4 regions of the Actinomadura vinacea genome follow, and region 1 is predicted to be linked to each of the others. Evidence: riboswitches for the same ligand, from Rfam matches in the RefSeq annotation. Region 1 holds a riboswitch; each other region holds the start of a gene.

The links. Region 1 has a riboswitch for cyclic di-AMP ahead of ABD340_RS17980 (C40 family peptidase). Riboswitches for the same ligand answer to the same signal wherever they lie in the genome.
Region 2: linked by a shared signal. The riboswitch ahead of ABD340_RS06680 (CHAP domain-containing protein) and the one ahead of ABD340_RS17980 (C40 family peptidase) in region 1 are both predicted to bind cyclic di-AMP.
Region 3: linked by a shared signal. The riboswitch ahead of ABD340_RS00425 (coiled-coil domain-containing protein) and the one ahead of ABD340_RS17980 (C40 family peptidase) in region 1 are both predicted to bind cyclic di-AMP.
Region 4: linked by a shared signal. The riboswitch ahead of ABD340_RS19570 (CHAP domain-containing protein) and the one ahead of ABD340_RS17980 (C40 family peptidase) in region 1 are both predicted to bind cyclic di-AMP.

What each region holds. Positions count from the first base shown of each region.
Region 1 covers NZ_BAAARW010000012.1:561,322-567,123, forward strand. The annotation lists gene ABD340_RS17965 (hypothetical protein) at 1-36, opposite strand, end outside; gene ABD340_RS17970 (FHA domain-containing protein) at 106-606, shown strand; gene typA (translational GTPase TypA) at 682-2,538, opposite strand; cyclic di-AMP (ydaO/yuaA leader) riboswitch at 2,728-2,870, shown strand; gene ABD340_RS17980 (C40 family peptidase) at 2,877-3,878, shown strand; gene ABD340_RS17985 ((deoxy)nucleoside triphosphate pyrophosphohydrolase) at 3,936-4,319, opposite strand; gene ABD340_RS17990 (Mut7-C RNAse domain-containing protein) at 4,386-5,144, opposite strand; gene ABD340_RS17995 (guanyl-specific ribonuclease) at 5,352-5,786, shown strand.
Region 2 covers NZ_BAAARW010000005.1:24,381-30,182, reverse strand. The annotation lists gene ABD340_RS06690 (NYN domain-containing protein) at 1-857, shown strand, start outside; gene ABD340_RS06685 (C40 family peptidase) at 1,048-2,100, shown strand; cyclic di-AMP (ydaO/yuaA leader) riboswitch at 2,630-2,770, shown strand; gene ABD340_RS06680 (CHAP domain-containing protein) at 2,780-3,532, shown strand; gene ABD340_RS06675 (putative metallopeptidase) at 3,575-4,861, shown strand; gene ABD340_RS06670 (M48 family metallopeptidase) at 4,858-5,802, shown strand, end outside.
Region 3 covers NZ_BAAARW010000001.1:93,572-99,373, forward strand. The annotation lists gene purL (phosphoribosylformylglycinamidine synthase subunit PurL) at 1-137, shown strand, start outside; gene ABD340_RS00420 (hypothetical protein) at 261-899, opposite strand; gene ABD340_RS00425 (coiled-coil domain-containing protein) at 961-1,914, opposite strand; cyclic di-AMP (ydaO/yuaA leader) riboswitch at 1,918-2,110, opposite strand; gene ABD340_RS00430 (S8 family peptidase) at 2,273-3,442, opposite strand; gene ABD340_RS00435 (serine/threonine protein kinase) at 3,593-5,485, opposite strand; gene ABD340_RS00440 (sterol carrier family protein) at 5,721-5,802, shown strand, end outside.
Region 4 covers NZ_BAAARW010000012.1:920,028-925,829, forward strand. The annotation lists gene ABD340_RS19560 (glycosyltransferase) at 1-79, opposite strand, end outside; gene ABD340_RS19565 (bifunctional glycosyltransferase/CDP-glycerol:glycerophosphate glycerophosphotransferase) at 72-3,005, opposite strand; gene ABD340_RS19570 (CHAP domain-containing protein) at 3,215-3,958, opposite strand; cyclic di-AMP (ydaO/yuaA leader) riboswitch at 3,973-4,112, opposite strand; gene ABD340_RS19575 (TetR/AcrR family transcriptional regulator) at 4,446-5,054, opposite strand; gene galE (UDP-glucose 4-epimerase GalE) at 5,141-5,802, opposite strand, start outside.

The DNA of each region.
Region 1 (5,802 bases):
CAGGCTCCCGAGCAGCAGCAGGGGCACCAGCCGCACCAGCAGTACGCCCCGCCGCCCGGCCCTGCGGACAACGCTTACCCGCCGCCGCCCCAACAGGCGCCGCCTATGCCGCCTCCGCCGCACGGCCGTGAGGCGACGCTGCTGCCGGCGGACGCCCCGGGCGGGCCTGGGCAGGGCCAGCAGCACCGGCCGGGCCCCGACAGCACGGCGTACATGTGCCCCTACTGCGAGGCGGTGCTGAGCAACCCGGCCGCCGCGCAGTGCGAGTCCTGCCTGCGGCCTCTTCCGCAGCAGGGCACGCCGGTGCTGCGGGTGCAGTTCCCCACGGGCGAGCTCAAGGTCTCGGTCGGGCAGCACCTGGTGCTGGGCCGGGACGCGGGCCAGTCGCCGGTGGCGGCCACGTTCACGCAGTACGACAACGTGTCGCGCCGCCACTCCACGGTGTGGCTCGACCCGTCCGGCACCGCCTGGGTTCGGGACGAGGGCTCCACCAACGGCACGTTCGTCAACGGCGAGCGCCTGCCGCGCGGTGTGGAGGCCCCGCTCCGCGACGGCGACCAGCTCCGCCTGGCCGCCGACGTGACGGGCACCGTCCAGCTGACCTGAGCCGCGAAACGCCGAGGGCCGCTCCGGAGATCGATCCTCCGGGGCGGCCCTCGGCGTTTCGCGCGGCCGGGCGGCTCAGCCGGCGGCGCGCTTGGCGCGGGCGCGGGTGCGCTCGCGCTCCTTGGCGTCCAGGACGACCTTGCGCAGCCGCACGGCCGCCGGGGTGACCTCGACGCACTCGTCCTCGCGGACGAACTCCAGCGCCTCCTCAAGGGTCAGCAGGCGGGGCGGGGTGAGCGTCTCGGTGGCCTCGGCCGTGGAGGAGCGGACGTTGGTCTTCTGCTTCTCCTTGCAGATGTTGACGTCCATCTCGTCGGCGCGGGAGTTCTCCCCGACGATCATGCCCTGGTAGACCTCGGTGGTCGGGCCGACGAAGAAGGTGCCGCGGTCCTGCAGGTTGATGATCGCGTAGGCGGTGGCGGCGCCGGTGCGGTCGGCGACCAGCGAGCCGGACGGCCGGGTGCGCAGCTCGCCGAACCAGGGCTCGTAGCCCTCGAAGACGTGGTGCGCCATGCCGGTGCCGCGGGTCTCGGTGAGGAACTCGGTGCGGAACCCGATCAGGCCGCGCGCCGGGACCAGGAACTCCATCCGGATCCAGCCGGTGCCGTGGTTGGTCATGTGCTCCATGCGGCCCTTGCGGACCGCCATGAGCTGGGTGATCGCGCCCAGGTGCTCCTCGGGGATGTCGACGGTGAGCCGCTCGACCGGCTCGTGCCGCTTGCCGTCGATGTCCTTGGCGACGACCTGCGGCTTGCCGACGGTCAGCTCGTAGCCCTCCCGGCGCATGTTCTCGACCAGGATGGCCAGCGCCAGCTCGCCGCGGCCCTGGACCTCCCAGGCGTCGGGACGCTCGGTCGGCAGCACCCGGACCGAGACGTTGCCGACCAGTTCGCGCTCCAGCCGGTCCTTGACCAGCCGGGCGGTGACCTTGGTGCCCTTCTCCCGGCCGGCCAGCGGGCTGGTGTTGGTGCCGATGGTCATCGAGATGGCCGGCTCGTCCACCGTGATCAGCGGCAGCGGGCGCGGGTCGTCGGGGTCGGCCAGGGTCTCGCCGATCATGATCTCCGGGATGCCGGCCAGCGCGATGATGTCGCCGGGACCGGCCTCGTCGGCGGGCTTGCGGGTGAGCGCCTCGGTCATCATCAGCTCACTGACCCGGACCCGCTCGACGCTGCCGTCGCGCTTGCACCAGGCGACCTGCTGGCCCTTCTTGATGATCCCCGAGTGCACCCGGCACAGCGCGATCCGGCCCAGGTAGCTGGAGGCGTCCAGGTTGGTGACGTGCGCCTGGAGCGGGGCGTCGGGGTCGTAGGACGGCGCCGGGATGGTCTCCTTGATGACCTGGAACAGCGGCTCCAGGTCGGGGCTGTCGGGCATCTCGGCGTTGCCGGGCTTGGTGAGGGAGGCCCGGCCGGCGCGGCCGGAGGCGTACACGATCGGGAAGTCGATCTGGTCCTCTTCGGCGTCGAGGTCCATGAACAGCTCGTAGGTCTCGTCGACGACCTCGTCGATCCGGGCGTCCGGGCGGTCGGTCTTGTTGACCACCAGGATCACCGGGAGCCGCGCGCCCAGCGCCTTGCGCAGCACGAACCGGGTCTGCGGGAGCGGGCCCTCGCTGGCGTCCACCAGCAGCACGACGCCGTCGACCATGGACAGGCCGCGTTCGACCTCGCCGCCGAAGTCGGCGTGGCCCGGGGTGTCGATGATGTTGATGGTCATCCCGGCGTGCCGGACGGCGGTGTTCTTGGCCAGGATGGTGATGCCCTTCTCACGCTCCAGGTCGTTGGAGTCCATGACGCGGTCGTCCACGTCCTGGTTCTCGCGGAAGGCCCCGGACTGCCAGAGCATGGCGTCGACCAGCGTCGTCTTGCCGTGGTCGACGTGGGCGACGATGGCGACGTTCCGGAGGTCATCGCGCGTGGAGATGGGCATGCGGTCTCGCCTTGGGTGAGAGTGTGGGGTCCGCCGCAGACGTGCGACCCCCTGATTCTACTTGGCCGTAGGGGCTCCCTCGCCCCACCCCCTTGCCCGATCCGTCACAAATACTCTATTTGGCTAATTTTGCCCCAATTTTGTACGCTCCTGCAGATCCGGTCGTTCGGAGTCCCGCCCCCCGGGACGACGGCCGGACCGCCGAATCCCGCGAGGGAACCGGGGACCCAGACCCCCGGGGTGAATCGGCGCACACTCCCTGGTGCGCGCCGTAGGGCGACTCCTGGCCCGAACCCGACAGCTAACCCGGTAGGCGGCCAAGGAGAGGAGACACCGGTTTGACACCGGCACCCCCCAAACGTCGACTCGTCGTGCCCGCCCTCACCACCGCCTCGCTCGTCGTGTGCGGCGTCGGCCTCCCCATCACCTCCCCCGCCGCGTCCGCCTCCCCGGCGTCCGCGCACGCCGCCGCACCGGCGCCCGGCGAAAGCGAGCTGCGCAAGCGGCTGGACGCCCTCAACACCGAGGCCGAGAAGCTGACCGAGCGCTACAACAAGTCCCGGGTCGAGCTGGGCAAGGCCAAGCAGGCCGAGCTGGACGCGGCCAAGGCCGCCGACACCCTCCAGGCCCAGGCCGCTCCCGCCCGCGAGGAACTCGGCCGCCTCGCCGCCGCCGACTACATGACCGGCGGCCCCGACATGATGTTCGCCGGCGGCGGCGCCACCGGCCTGTCGGCCTCCGCCTACCTGGCCCAGAGCCGGGCCGCGGCCGTCAACCGCCTCCAGGCCCAGATCGACGGCGCCGTCCGCGCCCAGCAGGCCGCCGCGGCCAGGACCGCGCAGGTCCGGCGGGCCGCCGCCCGGTCCCTGAGCGCCCGCGAGGCGGCCAAGGCCAAGGTGGACGAGGTCACCCGGCAACTCGACAAGCTGACCACCACCACCGCCAAGGACCCCGGGACGGGCCTGAGCGCGACCGTGAAGGGCTCCGGCCGGCCCGCCAAGATGGCCCGCAAGGCACTGAGCAAGATCGGCAGCCCGTACGTGTGGGCCGCCGCGGGGCCGAGCAGCTTCGACTGCTCGGGCCTGGTCGTCTGGGCCTACGGCAAGGTCGGCAAGCCCGGCCTTCCGCACTACACCGGCGACCTGTTCGGCCAGGGCCGCAAGGTGGGCAAGGGCGAGCTGAGGTCCGGCGACCTGGTCTACTTCGGCGGTGACCTGCACCACATGGGCATCTACCTGAGCGACGGCAAGTACCTGCACGCCCCGCAGACCGGCGACGTCGTCAAGATCTCCAAGCTGTCCGACCGCTCCGACTACGCCGGCGCCAACCGCATCGAGTGACCGCCCGCCGGGGCCGGCGACGGCCCCGGCGAGGACGGCCGGCCGGCCGAACGGCGGTCAGGGGCCCGCGGCGCCTCGCAGGTGGGGGCGGACGGCCTCCACCACGGGCAGGTCCCCGGCGAGCCACAGCACGTCGTGGAGTTCGTCCGCGCCGAGCCAGCGGAGCGCCAGATGCTCCAGCGGTCTCGCCTCGCCCTCGATGATCGTCGCCGTCCACACGCGGAGCACGCCGCCCAGGCTCAGCGGCCAGTCGCCGCCGATCCGCGCGGCCAGCGCGATCTTGACGTCCAGCTCCTCGTGGCACTCCCGGACCAGGGCGTCCTCGTCGGACTCGCCGGGATCGACCTTGCCGCCCGGGAACTCCCAGCCGCCCGCCAGCTCGGGCGGCTCCGCCCGCTGCGCGGCCAGCAGCCGCCCCCCGGAAATGATCGCCGCGCCCACCACAACACCGATCGCAACCAGCCCCTCTCTTGTCCGGCATGATGCCGGACGGCGGCCGTCCGCGTCTCAGGAGGCCGCGCTCTGCGGCGTTTCGGCGCCGTTACGGGCGGCGGCGACGATCCGGGCCGCGTCCTGGACGATCGTCTCCAGGTGGTCGCCGTGCGCGCCGCGCCAGTACACCTGGCCGCAGTCGACGCAGCGGCCGTACACGTCATAGCTGCGGCGGGTGCCGTCGGCCAGGTCCCGCTCGACCTCCTCCTTGTCGACCTGGGCCAGCACGCCGTTGCAGGCGGTGCAGCGCGTCCACGGCCGCAGTTCGGGCGCGAACCGCTCCAGCAGGTCGCGCAGCTGGTCATCGGGGCGCGAGCCGCGCGCGTACGCGCCGAACCACAGTGCCCGCCGCCGCAGCAGGCCGCGGTCCTGGGTCAGCAGGACCCGGCCCTCCTCGTTCGCCTGGACGACGAGCGCGGGGTCGTCCATGTCGTTGTGGTAGGCGGTGTCGAGCCCGAGCAGCCGCATGCGGCGGGCCAGCGTGCCGAGGTGCACGTCGAGCAGGAACCGGGGCGCGAGTTGGCCGGGCTCCAGCGGAACGGGCTGCGGACGGGGCACGGCCGCCACCGCCACCTCGTCGCCCGCCGCCGGCTGGTGGCCCGGCTCGACCGGTTCGCCGTTCACGGTGAGCGCGCCGATCTCGGGCAGCGGCACGCCGAGGGACTCCACGATGTGTCCCAGCGTCGACGTCCCGTCGTGCGCCACCTCCTGCCGTGCGCGCCGCCGCGCACTCGGCAGGAACATCAGCAGTTCTTCGGCGATCCGAATCGTCATCCCGGGCTCCACGCGGCCAGCATGCCATGCCGGAGCGAGATGTCGATCGGATTAACCGGCGGTTCACCCCCGGAACGCCCGCCGTCGGCCGAGGCCGTGCGACACCCGGGATCCCTGCCGAATCACCGATGACACGATCGGCAACATCAACCGAAAAGCGCGGCCCCGCCTTGACCGGGCCGGGGGTGCGGACCGCACACTCGCCCCATGAAGACCCCCCGCTCCCCCAAGCTCCTCCGTCTCCTGCTCCTGGTGCCGCTGATCGTGGCCGGTCTGGCCGGCCCGGCGCAGGCCGGGCCCGCCCAGCCGGTGGCCGGGCCGCCCGCGGTCGCCTCCGTGCTCGCGGCCGACATCCCACCGATCTGCGAGTCCCGGCTCCCGGCCGAGGCGCACGACACCATCGCGCTGATCGAGCAGGGCGGCCCGTACCCCTACCCCCAGGACGGCACCGTGTTCCAGAACCGCGAGGGCCTGCTCCCTGACGAGCCCAGCGGCTACTACCACGAGTACACGGTCAAGACGCCCGGCGAGGACGACCGCGGTGCCCGCCGCATCGTCACCGCGGGCGATCAGGGCGCCGACGGGATGTACTACACCGCCGACCACTACGAGAGCTTCTCGGACATCGACTTCACCTGCTGAGCCCCACCGGCCGTCC
Region 2 (5,802 bases), on a different contig from region 1:
CCGCCGAGGTGGAGCGGCTGCGCGCGGAGCTGCGCGACAGCAAGGCCGAGGTGGCGGAGCTGCGCCGGAAGCTGCACGAGGCGCGGACCAGGGCGAAGGCGGCGCAGGAGCGCGCCGAGGCGCTGGCCGCCGAGACCGAGCGCGAGCTGGCCGCGGCCCGGGACGGCACCGCGGCGGCCGACAAGGAGATGCGGCGGCTGCGCGGCAGGGTGGCGCGGGCGGAGACCGATGCCGAGGCGGCGCGGCGCGCTTCGCGGGAGGGCCGCAACGTCGACGACGTGCGGCTGCGGATGCTGCTGGACACGCTGGTGGACGCGGCGCAGGGGGTGCGCCGGGAGCTGGCGCTGCCCTCGACGATCGAGCGTCCGGCGGACGCGGTGGCCGGGGTGGAGCCGGACCGGCTGGCGCATCGGGCGCTGCCCGGGCGGGCGCTGTCGGATCAGGACCCGCAGCTGCTGGAGCGGCTGCTGACCCTGCCGCAGGTGCATCTGGTGGTGGACGGCTACAACGTCACCAAGACCGGTTACGGCGAGCTGCCGCTGGCCGACCAGCGCAGCCGGCTGCTGTCGGGGCTGGGCGGGCTGGCCGCGCAGACGCGGGCCGAGGTGACCTGCGTCTTCGACGGGGCGGATCTGGACGCCCCGGTGGCGATCGCGGCGCCGCGCGGGGTGCGGGTGCTGTTCAGCCAGCCCGGTCAGACCGCCGACGAGCTGATCGGGGAACTGGTGCGGGCCGAGCCGTCCGGGCGCGCGGTGGTGGTGGTCTCCTCCGACCGCGAGGTGGCCGACGCGGCCCGCCGCGCCAACGCGCGGCCCGCCCCGTCCACGCTGCTGCTGCGCCGCCTCGGCCGTTCGTAGCGCCTGGTGGCGCTGCCTGCGCGCGGCGTGACATGAGACTCCTTCGCAACAGCGTTTCGTGATTCGTCTCTCACCGAGTGTGCGTAAAGCGCGAATTGCCGCGCCAAAGACCAACGAATCAGTTGTGACGGGTGTGACCCCTCGCTAGTGTCGTCCGCTGACATCGTGGACGAGAGGGGCACAACGGATCGTGGCCAGTGATCTCACCCGGGCGGGCTCCCTGAGAGAGCACGACCGCCCGAGCGGTAGCGCGGCACGCGGCACCTCCCGCAGGCTCACGGCGATCGCCGTGACGGTCTCGCTCGCGCTTCCCGTCACCGTGCTGCCCGCCACCGCCGCCAACGCCGAACCGCGGCCCAGCGCGGCAGAGGCGCGCAAGAAGCTCACCAAGCTCAACGAGCAGGTCGAGCAGATGGTGGAGAAGTACAACCAGCTCCAAGAGCAGCTCAAGGTCGCCAAGAAGAAGTGGAAGGCGACGCAGGCGGCGGGCAAGGAGGAGCTGGCGACCTTCAACCAGCTCCAGGAGAAGGTCGCGCAGATGGCGGCGACCGCCTACAAGCAGGGCAACACCGGCGACGTGGCCGGCTTCGTCGGCAACGAGAACCCGCAGGCCGTGCTCGACCAGGCCGCCGTGTTCCAGCACCTGTCCCGCAACCGCAACTCCGAGCTGGCCCAGTTCCTGGGGTCGGCGCAGCGGCTGCGGCGGGAGCAGGCCCAGGCCAAGGCCGCCTACGACGAGGCGGCCAAGAAGGCCAAGGAGGCCAAGGCCAAGAAGACCGAGGTCGAGAAGTCGATCAAGAAGCAGAAGACGCTGCTGGCCCGGCTGGGCGAGCCGTCCGGCTCCTCGGGCGGCGGCAGCACCGGCGGCTCCTACACCGGTCCGGCCAGCGGTTCGGCCCGCACGGCGCTCAACTTCGCCTACGCCCAGCTCGGCAAGCCCTACGAGTACGGCGCCACGGGCCCCGGAACCTATGACTGCTCCGGGCTCACCATGAGGGCGTGGGGGGCGGCGGGCGTCAACGTCACCCGCACGACCAACACGCAGTACGCGGCCACCAAGAGGGTCTCCAAGAGCGCGTTGCAACCCGGTGACCTGGTGTTCTTCAACAGCCTCAACCACATGGGCATGTACGTGGGCGGCGGCAAGATGATCCACGCCCCGCGCACGGGCAAGAACGTCGAGATCGTGCCCATCATGTCCGGCTACTACGCCTCGAACTACTACGGGGCCGGTCGCCCCTGAGCCGAGGATCGATGGCTGGACGAAGGCCGCCGGACCGCGTTATTCCAGGTCCGGCGGCTTTTTGTCGCCTATTTGCCATCTCGTAGACCTTTGCTATCTTGTGTCCACTCGCGGTACCCCCCAGGTGCCGCCCGGGCCCCGCGCGGCACCCGCGCACCGCGGCCCCGACGGCGCCCTCCAGGTGCCGCCTTCGATTCGGCACCTTCCAGGTGCCGCGTCCCCCTCCCAACGGCCGGCCCGGCCGCACCGTGAGCGCACCCTCGACGCGCATGGGCTCTGAGAGCGCGCCACGGCGGTCCCCCCATCGGGCCCCGGCCGCGGGCGTGCCCTGTTCCCGGGCCGCCCATCTCCAGCAGTACCCCTGACAACACATGGCCACGGCGTGGCCGCCCGTCCCCGTCTCCCTCGGGACTCCCCCACACACTGTCCCGTGGCGAGCCCGGGCGGCCACGCCCTACCCCCTCATCCGCGTACACGTGTACGCAGGGTGATCTGACCGAAATCCGAACAACGGGCGTCCGCACAGCACGGGCGCCCACCGCCGAGTCCGCGCGAGCGGAGCCGGGGACCCACGTCCCATCCGGGGTGAATCGGCCTTTGACCAGGCCGTAGGGCAGCTTCCACGCCCGAACCCGTCAGCTAACCCGGCAGGCGGCATGGAAGCTGAGGAGACCCCCACGTGCCAGGAAAGCACCGCACGCGCAACCCCTTGAACATCACTCTCCGTACTACCGGCGGCCTCGTCGCCGGGGCCACCGTGATCGGCCTGGCCGCCGCCACCACGCAGGCGTCGCTCGCCTTCGGCGACTCCCCGCGGCGCCCCGCCACCTTGGCCGCCGGGGCCGCGAACGTGACGGAGGCGAAGACCGTCCAGACCAAGCGGGGCAAGGGCCTCAAGGCCAAGCACGACAAGCGCGACAAGCGCGGCAAGCGCAAGAAGCCCACCGCCCAGGACGCCATCAAGCTCGCCCGTTCCCAGGTCGGGATCTCCGAGGACGCCGTCGGCGACACCAAGTTCCAGGACTGGTACAAGTCGACCGACCGCGCCAAGGAGACCGTGGAGCGCGACGGCGGCACCATCGGCGGCTACAGCTCCGCCGCCTGGTGCAGCATGTTCATCTCCTGGATCGGCCACCGGATCGGCGCCAGCGACCAGCTGGGCATGGACGCCTGGACGGTCGCGCACGCCCAATGGTTCGAGGACAAGGGCCGCTGGGGCGACAAGCCGCGGCCGGGCGCCATCGTCTTCTTCAACTGGGGCGGCAGCAAGAGCATCGACGACATCGAGCACGTCGGCATGGTGATCAAGGACAACGGCGACGGCACCGTGAAGACGGTGGAGGGCAACACCAGCAACGCCGTCCTGGTTCGGGAACGTTCCACAGCCTCTGTCGTCGGCTACGGCTACCCCCGGTACGCCAAGTCGAAGTGAGGCCCGGCGCGCCCGGACGGGCGCGCGCATAGGATCTCGCGCATGGATCGGGAGCGCGGACCCGGAGTCCCGCGGCGGAAGGCCCTCACGGCGATCGCCGCGGGCTCCGCCGTCTGCGCCCTCGCGGGCGCGGGCCTGTCCGCCGCCGGCTCCGAAGGCCCTGCCCGAAGCGCGTCCGGAGACCAGGCGCGGACGCTGCCAGGCCCCGATGTCGGACCGCCCGACCGGGAGGCGGTAGCCACCGTCCTGGCCAACCGGGCCGCGGCCGTCCGCGACCGCGACCGCGCCGCGTTCATGGCCACGGTCGCCGCCGCCCCGGCGGGCTACCGGCAGGCCCAGGCCGCGATGTTCGACAACCTGCTCAAGCTTCCGCTGGACGGCTGGCGGGAGCGGTTCGAACGGGTCGTCTCCACCACCGGGAGCGCCGTGCTCGTCCAGGTCACGCTCGGCTACCGGCTGCGCGGCCACGACGCCGACCCGCTGCGGCGCAACCGGCATCTGGCGTTCGCGCCGCGCTCGGGCACCTGGGTGATCACCGGTGCCGGCGCGGAACGCGGTCTCCCCGACGACGCCGAGATCTGGGACGGCGGCCCGCTCACCGCCGTGCGGGGCCGCACCGGCCTGGTCATCGGCGACGGGCCCGCCCTGGCGGAGATCGCACGCCGGCTGGACGAGGCCGTCCCCGCCGTCGCCCGGATCACCGGCGCGGCGGCCGTCCGGGGCTGGCGCGGGCGGGTGGTCGCGCTGGTGCCCGGCACCGACGCCCGGGCCGGCGCGCTGGCGGGCGGCGACCGCGACCTGGGCGGGATCGCCGCGCTCGCCACCGTCGCGCCCACCGCGGGCGGCCCCGGCGCGGACCGCGTCGTCATCGCGCCCGGCACCTTCGGCCGCCTCAACGACCTGGGCCGCGACGTCGTGCTCACCCATGAGCTGACGCACGTCGCCACCGGCGGGGCGCGCGACGGCCGCACCCCGATCTGGCTCATCGAGGGCTTCGCCGACTACGTCGGCTACCACGGCATGCCGGTGAGCGTGCCGTCGGCCGCGCGCGAGCTGCGCCGCGAGGTGGCCGCCGGACGGCTGCCCGCCGGGCTGCCCGGCCGCACCGCCTTCGACGCCGCCGCCTCCGGCCGGCTCTCCCAGAGCTACCAGGAGGCGTGGCTGGCCTGCCGCATGATCGCCGACCGGTACGGTGAGGCGAGTCTGGTCCGGCTCTACCGGGCCGCGGGACGGCGGTCCGAGGCCGCGGCGCTGCGCGAGGTGCTGGGCCTGACCCCGGCCCGTTTCACCGCCGAATGGCGCGACTACCTGCGGAGGGAACTGCGATGAGCGCCGAGCCGACGGCCGACGCCAGGTCCCGGCGGGCCGCCGCGATCGCCGCCCTCGTGCTGTTCGCCGCCGTCGGCGCGGTGCTGGCCCTCACCACGCCGTGGAACCCGCTGCCCGGGGACGTGCCGGGCGGCGCGGCGCCGGTGGACCCGTCCCGCGACTTCAGCGCCGCGGAGATCGCCCGGTCCCGCGCGTTCGACGCCGCACTGGCCCCGCGCGCCTACAGCAGCCTGGTCGCCGGCCTGGCCGTGGTGCTGGTGCTCGGCCTCACCCCGCTGGGCGCCCGCTTCATCGCCTGGACGACCGCGCGCGTGCGCCGGTGGCCGCTGCGGGTCGCGGTGGCGGCCGTGGCGCTCACCACCGTGCTGCGCCTGGCCGGGCTTCCGTTCGGCGTCTGGGGCGAGGCCGTCCTGCGCCGGTACGGGCTGTCCACGCAGTCGTGGCCGGAGTGGTTCGTCGACCAGGCCAAGTCGCTCGGCGTCACCTGGATCGTCTGGACGCTGGCGCTGCTCCTGCTGTACTGGGCGCTGCGCCGCTTCCCGCGCTACTGGTGGACGGGCGCCGCCGCGGCCGGCTTCCTCCTGGTCGTGACGATGTCGTTCCTCTACCCGATCGCGTTCGAGCCGGTCTTCAACAAGTTCCACTCGCTGCCGCAGGGCCGGCTGCGCGCCGACCTGCTGGCGATGGCCCAGCGCGACGGCGTGCCGGTGAAGGACGTGCTGGTCGCCGACGCGTCCCGCCGCACGACCGCGCTCAACGCCTACGTCTCCGGTTTCGGCTCGACCCGCCGCATCGTCGTGTACGACACGCTGCTGAAGGCGACGCCGGAACCGCGCGTCAAGGCGATCGTGGCGCACGAGCTCGGGCACGCCAAGTACGCCGACGTTCTCTACGGGACGCTCATCGGCGCGCTCAGCGTCTCCGCGGCGGTCTGCCTGCTC
Region 3 (5,802 bases), on a different contig from region 1:
AGCTGGGCGTCATCGGCGGCGACTCCCTGGACGTCTCCACGGCCGGCCCGGATGGCGAGGCCCAGGAGCTGTTCTCCATCCCGCTGGTCGAGCTCCGCGACGCCCACGAACGCACCCTCCCCAGCTACGCCGGCTGACCGAAAGGGGACGGGCGCTCTCGCGGGGGCGCCCGTCCCCAAGACGGGGTCGGGGGGAGCCCGCACCCTTCCAACCCAGGTTGCAACCTCCTGAGAATGGGGAAGGGGCCAGTCGCTCGACGGCTAGGACTGCAGCCGGCTCTCGTTGCCCCACAGGTAGTACGCGGGAAGCCCCCGTTGCAGTCCTGATCTGTAGATGCCCACGCCCTGTGTCGGGACCACTGATCTGACCCATGGGGCTTCTATGGTCGCCGCTTTGCTGATCAGCTCTCTGGCGGTGAAGGCGATCCCGGTGTCTGCCTTCACTCGGACGCCCGCCTTCGTGCCTCCGTCGGGCCCGAACGGAAGCAGATAGATCTCGGGCACGTTCAATGTGCTGCCGGCCAGAGCATCCCAGCAGCCGGAAGCCCTCAGGTGCTCAGTAAACCGGACCGTGGCATCGGGTGCCTCCGCCGGCCATTGCACCTCAGCGCATTGCGCCAGGGAGAATCGGAGGTCTGGGCGATGCAACGCGGTTTCGTCGTCGGTCAAAGGCTCTGTGCGCAGGAAAGTTGCCTTTGCCGCCAACGTGGTGACGTCTGTGACGTAATAGCTGACGCGCTTTCGCCTGGTCCGCTTCAGATCCCCCAGGCCCCAGGTCTGGAGGTGCGGCCACCAAGCGTCGTACATGGCGACCTCAGCGTCGCGAAGCAACACGCGCATTGGTCGCTCGTCGCCCGGCCACGCGAAGACAGTGCCGGCTTCGACCTGCGCACGATCCATGATCTGAGTCTGAGATGTTCCCTCTCGGGTGACGTGCGGCCCTGGTCAGAGCGGCATACGGCTAGAAGACCGAAATGTGGACGTGGTCGTAGTGGTTGGCCGTCGCGCCGCCGCGGTTCTCCATGCTGCGCCAGCCGGGGCTGCGCATGTCGTAGATGCGCTGGCGCCAGATGACGTACTTGATGCCGAGCTTGCTGGCGTTGGCGATGGCGTAGGCGGCGGTCTGGTCGCCCTTGGTCTGTGCGCTGCCCGACGCCATCGAGCCGCCGGTGGTGACCATGAAGTCACAGGCGGTGCCGGTGGCGTGGTCCTGGGCGTCGGCGCCGCCGCGGTAGCAGCCGATGGTGGGGAACGGCCCGAACTCGATGTCGATGGTGTTCTTGGTCTTGGCCATCCGGGGGGTGGTTCCGCCCATGCCGGTGCTGGGCGACTCCGGCTTGAACTTCTTGATCAGCGCCTTGACCCGGGCCTTCTCCTTGACCAGGTCCTTGATCTCTTTCTCCAGGTCCTTGATCTTCTGCTCGGCCTCGCGCTTGGCCTTCGCCTGCTCGTTCACCAGCTGCTGGATCTGCTGCACCTTGGCGGACTGGTTCTGCGCCACGTGGCTGACCAGGGTGACGTTGCTGAGCGCGTTGGACGGGTCGCTGTCGGCGAGCACGGAGACCGAGGGGTCGGCGCCGCCCGTCATGTACTGGGAGGCCGCCAGCTGGGCCACCAGGCCGCGGGCGGCTTGGAGGTCGCTGTTGAGCACCTTGGTGCGGTCCAGGGCCTTCTTGACGCCGTACTGGGCGTCCTTCAGCTTGGCCAGGTCGCCGCCGTACGCCTTGTCGAGCTTCTCGATCTGGGCGTTCAGTTTGCGGATGCGGCCCCCGTCGCCCGGCTCCGCCTGTGCGGGGGGCGCGGTGATCGTGGTGCCCGCGGCCAGTGGCAGGGCACCTGCGAGTGCCACGAGTGCCAGGGCGGGACGCCGCAGCCGCGATTGCCAACTGGGGGTGGAGTTGGGGGTCCCCTCCACGTCCTCTCCTCTCCTCGATCGCCTACCGGGTTAGCTGACGGATTCGGGCCGGGAGTCAGCCCTATCACCGCCCGAGCTGGTGGACGGTGAATTCACCCCGGCCGGTCTGGGCCGGAGCGTCGCCGCCCCGGACCGTCCGGCTGTGGTTCCCCGGTTCCCGGGCGAACTGCGCCGCGGGACTCGGCTGGTCCGGCCGGACCCGCCCCGGGGGACGAAGCGGTCACCGGCCGAATGCCATCGAACTGTAAGGAACCATTCGGATCCTCGCCAAGATTAAACCCCTGTGACCCCTGGAAGGGCAGGGCAACAGAGAATCATGTCTTTCTCCTGGGAGCCGGGCCATCCTACGTGACCGGACTCACAGGCCGGCCTTGTACAGAAGCCTGTTGGCCGTGCCGGACGGAAGTCGCCCGATTCGCCCCTTCGTGGAGTTGTCGTTCAGCCATTTCTGCACCTGCGGGAACGTGGCGCCGCGGTTCCCGGCGAGGTACAGCGCGGCGGCGCCGCTGACGTGCGGGGCGGCCATCGACGTTCCGGAGATCGTCGACTTGCCGCCGCCGGGCCACGCCGAGGTGATCCCGTAACCGGGCGCGAAGATGTCCACGCACGAGCCGTGGTTGGACCAGGTCGCGCGGTTGTCGTAGACGGTGGTGGCGCCGACCGCCATCACCCAGCCTGCGCCGGCGGGGGAGGTGTTGCAGGCGTTCTGGTTCTCGTTGCCGGCCGCGACGGAGACGAACACGCCCGACTGCGACAGCTTCTGCACCGCCGTGTTCAGCGCCGCGGACTTGGGGCCGCCGACCGACAGGTTGGCCACGGCGGGCTTGGCGGCGTTCCGCTCCAGCCACTGGACGGCCTGCACGATGGTCGACATCGAGCCGGAGCCTTCGGCGTCCAGCACCCGCATGCCGCGCAGCTTGACGTTCTTGGCCACGCCCCAGGTCTTGCCGCCGATGGTGCCCGCCACGTGGGTGCCGTGCCCGTTGCGGTCCCAGCCGTCGCCGCCGAACTCCGGAGCCACCCAGGCGACCGAGGCCCGGTTCCCGAACTCGGGGTGCGTGGAGGCCAGCCCGGTGTCGATCACGTAGGCGGTCACGCCGGTGCCGGTCGACTTGTAGGTGTAGGTCTTCGACAGCGGCAGCCTGCGCTGGTCGATGCGGTCCAGGCCCCAGGTCGCCGAGCGCTGCGTGCCGACGGCCTTCACCACCTGGTCCTGCTCGATCGCGGCCACGGCCGGGTCGCGGCGCAGCTTGTCCAGCTGCGTGGTGCTCAGCTTGGCGGCGAAGCCGTTCAGCACCCCGTCGAAGAGCTTGACGGAGGTGGCGCGCACGCGCTTGGCCGCCGAGGCGGTGGACTCGCCGGACTTGAGCGTGACGATGTACCGGCCGGGCAGCGGGGTCCCGCGCGCCGCGGTGACGGTGACCGGGCCGGCCGCGGCGGGGGCCGCGGCGGCGGGCAGCGTGCCGGTCGCGCCGACGCAGGTGGCGGCCGCGCCGACGACGAGCACCCTTCGGTGGACAGTCCGCAAGAGCTCTCCTTCTCTCCGGCGGGACCGTGCGCGGTGCCCGCGGCGGCTGACATGACCGGTCAGCCCGGAGGTACTTTAATGGATCTCTTGCAGAAAGAGCCCTTAAATCACGATTAAATTGGCATTCCGGTCATCTCCGCCCGGCGCCGCTCAGGCGCGGGTGAGCTTGCCCTGGTAGCCGAGCGGGGTCCCGGCGCGCGTCCTCCAGGCGTACTGCAGGGTGCCGTCCGGCTGCCGGCTCACCTGGACGGTCCCGTTCGAGCACGGCTTCGGGATCGCCAGCATCATCTGCAGTTGCCGGTTGGTGCCCTTGGTGAAGGTGAGCGTCCCGGTGCAGCGGCTCCGCGGGTACACGGCCCGGGCCGTCGTCTCGCCCGCCTTGAACGTCACCTCGACCGGGAAGGAGGCACCGCGCCCGGGGTTGACCGCGGTGCCCTTCCATGTGCCGGAGAACCCCTCGGGGATGGCGCTCACCGGCCGGTCGTCGACCGGGGCGTTGGCGGGCCCGGCCTGCTGCGTGGCGTGGTCGTCCCGCCACTGCGGCAGCAGCACCAGCGCGATGATCAGGACGCCGACCAGCACCCCGATCGTGAGCGAGAGCGCCACCCCCAGCAGATGGTTGCCGGGACGCGGCAGGCTCTCCAGAAGCCCGCCCAGGCCGCGGCGGGGCTCCTCCTCGGGAGGGAGGGCGAGCACGGCCGTCAGACTCCGCTGGTCGTCGCCGGCGGGCGCCGGCATGCCCGGGATCAGGTGCGGTGTCGGCTCGGTCCGGTCGGTCGGCTCCGGCGGCGCGGGCGGTTCCGGCAGCGGGGGGACCGCCGGCATGGCCTGCGTCGCGAGGTCTTCGTCCCCCGGCTCGTCCCCGGCCGGGACGGAACCGTTCCGCGGCGGCAGCGGGAAGTCCGTGCGGGTGATCTCGGCGGGCTCGTCGAGCGGTGCGCGGCCGAACGACGCGGGCGGCACGGACGCCCGCATGGGCGAAAGGGCGTCCTCCGGGCCCGGGGGCGTCCCTGGGGCCGCGGACGGGGCCGCCACGGGCTCTGGAGCGGGCTCGGGCGGCGGGAACGCGTCCGGGAAGGCCTCGGGGGGTATCGCCGGGGCCGACGGGGGAGCCGGCGCGGCCGGTTGCGGTGACTCCACCGGCTGCTCGACCGGCGGCGGGGACGCCGCGCTGCGCGCCAGCGCCCGTCCTTCGGTGACCAGCGACCCGGGCAGCCGGGCCGCCAGCGGGCCCGACTCGTCCAGCAGCCGCTCCAGGAGCCCGGCCGCGCTCGGCCGCGCGGTGAGGTCCTTGGCCAGGGCGTCCGCGACGATCTCCCGCAGCGAGTCCGGGAGGTCCGACATGTCCGGCTGGTCGTACATGATGCGCTGCATGACCTCGGTCGGCGAGTCGTCGCCGAACGGCGGCCGCGCGGTCACCGCGTACAGCAGGGTGGCGGCCCAGGCGAACACGTCCGCGGCCGGGCCGATGTCGATGCCGCTGAGCTGTTCGGGCGCCTTGTAGGACGGATCGTCGGCGACCCGGCCGCTGGGGGCGGCGTCGACCGCGTCCAGCGCGGGCGTGACGGCGACGTCGCCGACCCTGGGGCCGTCCCGGCCGAGCAGGATGTTGGCGGGCTTGAAGTCGTGGTGCACGGCGCCGGCGCGGTGGATCGCGGCGAGCGAGACCGCGGTGCCGACCGCCAGCCGCTCGACCACGCCGGCGCCGCGCGGGCCCTCCTCGGTCACCAGCTGGAGCAGCGAGGGGCCGTCGACCCATTCGCTCACCACGTACGGGCGGTCGCCCTCGACGTCGGCGTCCAGGATCGCCGCCGTGCAGAAGCCGGACACCTTGCGCGCGGCGGTGAACGCCGCGGCGAACCGGGCCCGGGCGGCGGGCTCGCCGCTCAGCCGCAGGTGCAGCAGCTTGATCGCGACCATCCGGCCGGAGCGGTCCCGGCCCAGGAAGACGGCGCCGTGCTCGCCGACGCCGAGCCGTCCGGTGATCTCGTACTCACCGAGTTCGCGCGGGTCACCGGGCTGCAGGGGCAGCGCCTCGGCCATCTACACAACCTCCGTGTCCTCCGCCGGGGACGGGCTCCACCGGCCCCCCGAAAACATCGCTCATCTCCGGCCGGTTTGGGTCCATTTCTACCGGTTGGTCGGCCCCGGCGCCGCCGATGGCGGGAAGACGGTGACCGGAGGGAGTCCCGACCGGGGCGGAACCATGGAACGGGCCCGCCGTACGAGCCCGCGCCGGACGGGCCCCGCGACCGCAGGAACGGTAGCGTCGGTGCCGATGTCGCGAACACCTCTCACCCGTGCCGTGCTGGACGAGCAGCGCGGCGCCCTCGGCCTGCCGCCGCACGCCGGCTCCGACG
Region 4 (5,802 bases), 360 kb from region 1:
CCCAGCGCTGGACGCCGCCCAGCTCGTCGACGTTGTTGCAGACGATGAAGACGTCGCGCCCCGCCGGAACGTCACCCACGGCGTGCCCCCTCCCCGTATGCTCCGGACGGCCGTGCGGCGAAGAAGCGGTCCACGACCGCCCTCGCCGCGGTGCCGCGGTCATGCTCGCCGTAGCGCGACACGAAGGCGCGGCGGCGGGCGGCGTGGCCGTGCCGGATGCCGTCCAGCCCGGCCAGCACCGCGAAGAGCGCGTCCTCGTCTCGGACGACCGGGCCCGGCGCCCACGTGGCCAGGTCGAAGTACCCGGGGTCAACGGTGCCCCCGTCCCCGGACGGGACGAAGAAGATGATCGGGCGGTCCAGCAGCGCGTAGTCGAACATCACCGACGAGCGATCGGTGACCAGAGCGTCGGCGAGCAGCAGCAGGGGCGTGATGTCCGCGATGTGCCCGGCGTATCGCACCGCGCCCCCTGCCGTGTTCTCTGTCCAGGGCGGCAGCACCAGGCCGGACAGGTAGTGCGGCCGGACGAGCAGGATCTTCGACCCGCCCAGCTCGGCGGCGAAGCGTTCGACGTCGAAGGGCGGCGGCCCGGAGAGGGCGGCCGGCCCGCCGTCCCGCCCCTCGCGGAACGTCGGCGCGTACAGGATCACCTCGCGGTCGTCGCCGTCCAAGCCCAGCTCGCGGCGCAGCGCGTCGAGCTCGCGCGCCAGTTCGGGGTCGTGCCGGCCGCCGTTCACGAGCGGGTCGTTGCGGGGATAGCCCACCGGCATCAGCTCGGCCGTCACTCCCATGCCGGGCACCAGGGTTCTTTCATCATGGACGGTGCGCACAAGAAAGCAGTCATAGCGCTCCACCGCGCGGCGGTAGCGTTCTTGCTCCGCCCATGGGGCGTTCTTTAGACGGGGTTGGTCGAACCCCATCCGCTTGTAGGCCGAGCCGTGCCAGGTCTGGATGTAGGTGGTCTCCTCGCGCTTGCGCAGTCCAGGTGGGAAGCCCTGGTTGTCGACCCAGAACTCCGCACGCGCCAGAGCGAGGTAGTAGGCCCACGACCCGCGCCGGACGAGAGCGGCGTCGGACGGGAAACCCTCCGGGCTGCCGTCGTAGGACCAGATCGCCTTGGCCGCGGCCCCGGACCGGCGCAGCTCCCGGTAGATGTACTTGGGGTTGTCCGAGTACTGCCTGCCCAGGTGGCTCTCGAAGACCACCGTGCCGCGCCGGACCGGCAGCCTGGTCAGCACCCGGTTCGACACGGCGATCTTGGTGCGGCGGGAGGTGAGCGCGCGCCGGGCGCGGGCCCGCAGGCGGCGCCCCGACCGCACGGCCCGCCGGACGTCCCGCCACGCCCGGCGCCCGGCCGCGCTGCGGGCCGCCCGCCGCACCCCGGCCAGCGACGCCCCGGTGAGCCGCCCGCCGCCTTCGAGGACGAACGACAGCTCGCCCCGCCCGGTCACATACGGCCTGAAATGGGTGCCGGCCAGCCGGGTCAGCCGCGGCCGCGCCGGCAGCCGCGTCCCGTCCGCTCCCACCCGTCCCGCGCCGGTCCGTCCCGCGGTGACCGGGACGGTGAACCGCTCGCCGTCCGCGCGCAGTGCGAGCCGGGCGTCCCACACCGGATCGACGAACCCGACGGGACGGAGCCGGCGCGCGGAGTCGAACACGGCCCGCCACTCGATCCGCTCGCTCCGGTGCGCCAGCCGGACCGGGATCCGGAGCGTCCGGCGGGGCCGGCGCCGGTCCCTCAGCTCCAGCGTCCCGGCGGGCCCGGCACCTGCCGGGATGCGGCCGAGCGGGTTGGCGATCCGGCCCGCGATCGTGACGCGCCGGCCGTCCCGCCGCAGCTCGGTCACGGTGACGGCCGGGCGCAGGCCGCTCAGCGGCCGCGCGCGCAGGCCCAGCGCGGTGACGTCGAGGATCTCCCGGGCGCGCGCGTCCTGCAGGTGGCGGCCGCCCCAGTAGATCCGGCCGTCCCGCTCCACCAGGTCGGCGCCCAGCTCGGGGATCCGCTTGCGGGCCAGTTCGGCGGCGGCGACGGCACCGTCGACGTCCCCGCGCCGCACCATGTACGCGGCGATCGCGGGCAGCCGGCCGGCGGCCTCCAGCGTGCCGGGGTGCAGCTCGGCGAGGTAGGGGGCGACCAGCCCGCGGAAGCGCGCCCGGTGCGGCTCGTCCCGCGTCCGCAGGTCGCGGAGGTAAAGAAGCAGGTCGTGGTTCAGGAACTTGGCGTCCTTGGCCAGCTTGAGGTGCTCGGCCCCGTGCGCCAGGAACGCGCGGTCGATCCGGCGGTGCACCTCCAGCCGGTCGGCCAGGTTGCGCAGCTCGCCCCGCCGGTTTGAGATCGACGGGCGGTCCGCGGCGGGCTCGACGCACCAGGTGTAGACGCGGTGCGGCAGGGTCGCGATCCGGGACGCGGCGAGGTAGGCCTCGGCCGTGAACAGCAGATCCTCGTAGTGCACGTCCTCGGCGAAGCGCAGCCCGTGCTCGGCGAGGAAGCCGCGGCGGTAGCACTTGTTGGTGGACAGGGTGTCGTAGAGCAGGTCGGGGCGCTCCAGGACGGACCCGTGCACGGCCCGGTTCCGGTAGAGCCGGGCGTACCAGGGCGTCTCCTTGGGCGGCGGGCCGCGATAGGACCGCACGCACAGACCGGAGACGAGGTCGGCGCCGGTCTCCTCGGCCGCCGCGACCATGTTCATGCAGGCGTGCCGGTCGAGGACGTCGTCGCTGTCGAGGAACATCACGTACGCGCCGCGGGCCAGTTCCACCCCGGTGTTGCGGGGCCGGCCGCAGCCGCCGGAGTTCTCCGGCAGGTGCGCGGCCCGGATCCGCCCTGGGCGCGCGGCGGCGAACCGGTCGGCGACGGCGCCGGTGGCGTCGCTGCTGGCGTCGTCCACGATCACCGTCTCGACGCTGCCCAGCGACTGGGCGAGCACCGATCCGACCGCGCGGGGAAGCCGCCGGGCATCGTTGTAGGCGATCACGATGACGCTGACGTCCGGCCGGATCCCCATCGAATCCCCCCATGGCCCGTGAATCCGTACTCCGGCTAGTGATTTCCACACAGCGCAATGGACGGGTCGATATGGGATCAAGCGGGTGTCGATCTTCGCGTTCTCGCGTGGCGGACGTGAGACGCCGAAGGGCGCCCCGCCCTCCCGCGATCAGGAAGTGATCACGGGTGGCGGGACGCCCTCGCCGGTTCCAGGCCGGGGCCGGGGGGTCAGCTCCGGTAGTCGGGGTAGCCGTACCCGGCGACCGTCGACTTGTCGCGGACCTTCTCCTTCACGGCGTTGTCGGTGTTGCCCTCGATGGTGGTGATGGTGCCGTCGCCGTTGTCCTTGACGACCATGCCGACGTGCTCGATGCCGGAGATGCCGCCGCCGTTCCAGGCGAAGAACACCACGGCGCCGGGCTTGGCCTTCTGGCCCCAGCGGCCGGTCTTCTTGAACCACTCGGCGTGCGCGACGGTGTAGGCATCGGCGCCCATGCCCTTCAGGCCGGCCTTCGCGCCGAGCCAGGACACGAACATGTTGCACCACTGGGCGCCCTTGTATTCGGACACGCTCCCGCCGTCGCGCGCGGCGGTCAGCTTGGCGGCGTTGCTCTTGATGTACCAGTCGTGGAACTTGGTCTCGCCGCCCTGGCCCTCGGTGATGCCGACCTGCTTCTCGGCCAGCTTGATGACCTGCTGGGTGGTGGCGGACTTGGCGTACTTGTCGGCCTTCTCGGGCGCGGCGGCCGGCGCGGCCTGACGGGCCTTGGCGGCGCCGGAGGCGGGGGCGGCTTCGGCGGAGGCGACCGCGCCCAGGGCCGACCCGAAGGTCAGGGCGCCGAGGACGACGCCGCCGATGACGCCGGTGGCGGCGCGGCCCCGCAGGGCCAGGGTCTGGGAGGTCAGCTCGCCCGCGCGGTCGCGGAGGGTGGCGAGCAGGGCACTATGGGAATGGTTCGAGCGGAACGACAAGGCAGGGGTCTCCTGATTCCTTCCATGGCCGCCTACCGGGTTAGCTGTCGGATTCGGGCGTGGAAGTCGCCCTACGGCGCACGTGGAAGTGCGCCGATTCACCCCAGAGAGATGGGTCCCCGGCTCCGGGCGCCGTCGTCGGCGCGGGATCGGACTCGGCGGAGCGGCGGCCGTCGATGGCCGCCGCACTGCGATCAGATGGATGACCACGGTTCGCGCGGGTTCGAAATCCGCACACGCGACCGTGATGGCGGGCTCGCCCCTGTCCGGGTGCGGCTCGCCGGCCCCCGGCGACGCATGGAGTGCATCCCCGGAACCAGACAGAAGGTATCAAACTTCCTGCTCAGCGCAAATCGAGGGCAAAGCGCCCGCCCCAGGGGCAAAAACGCGCCCTGGCCCCTTCCTGCCGCGCGGAACGCCTGTCAAACGGCGGGGCATGAGACAAAGGCCACACCAAGCGGAGGTCAGCCCCGGTGAGCGGCGCGCCTCACAGCGCGCGGGGCGCCATGGCCCCGGTGAGCACCAGCCGCCCCGACGTCCGCACCATCGCGGCCACCTCGTCCACCGGGCGGCGCAGCGAGGTCAGGCTGACCAGCCCGGCCAGCAGCACGTGCCCGAGCACGATCTCGATCTCCTCCCGGTCCGGGACCGGATCGCCGATCGCCGCGGCCAGCCGCTCCCGGACGAACAGGAAGAGCACCGTGCGGGCGTCGTCCACGCTGGAGTCGTCCGCCGTCACCGCCTGGACGATCGCCGAGGTCAGCGTCAACTCCTCGGCCGCCACCCGGACCACCCGCTCCAGCATCGACGTGAGCCGCTCCACCGGGGTCGTCCCGACCGCCAGGGAGTCGATGTCGTCGGTGATCCGGTGCGCCCAGGTGGCGGCGACCTCGGTCAGCAGGTGGTCCTTGGTGGCGAAGTAGCGGTACACCGTGGCACGCGCCACCCCGGCACGGTCGGCCACGTCGTGCATGGTCACGGCCGGGTAGCCGCCCTCTAACGCCAGCAGGCGCGCGGCCTCGATCAGTCGCTCCCGCCGGACCTGCTGCTCCTTGCTCAGGGTCCGCGTCACGGTGATCCGCACATCGCCGCTCAACGCGCCTCCTCGGTGGTACCGGACGTGTGACCGATCCCATACTCTCGCACGTCCGTCCGCACCGCGCGCGGCGGGTCACCCGAAGATCAGGCCGCGTCCATACGGCTCCGCCGCGCCGCCCATTCCAGCGAATGGCGAATGGCGTCCTCGATGGAATACTCGGGCTTCCAGCCGAGCAATTCCAGCGCCTTCGCGGGATTGACGTACGCGCCCACGACATCGCCCGGCCTGGCGGGCGCCTCCTCGACCTGGAAACCGTCTCCGACGACGCCGCGGAAGGCCTCCACCAGTTCCCGGACGGTGGTCCCCCCGCCGGTGCCGAGATTGATGACCTGATAACCGGAGCCGCGCCCGTCCGGACCGGCGGGCGCGACGATGGAATCGAACCGCGCCGCCGCCGCGCAGAAAGCGCGGGCGATGTCCCACACGTGAATGTAGTCGCGGACCGCGGTGCCGTCCCGGGTGTCCCAGTCGGTACCGGTGATCCGGAACGGCACGCCCAGCCCGTACGATTCGATCATCTTCCCCAGCGCGTGCGTCGGCCTGCTGCTCTGCAGCCCGGTGCGCATCCGCGGGTCGGCGCCGATCGGGTTGAGGTAGCGCAGCGAGACCACCCGCAGCCCGTAGGCCGAGCACAGGTCCTCCAGCAGCAGCTCGGCCATCATCTTCGAGCGCGTGTAGGGGTTCTGCGGGTCCAGCGACGACCCCTCGCTCACCGACAGGTCCGGCCCGGGCCGGTACATCCCCG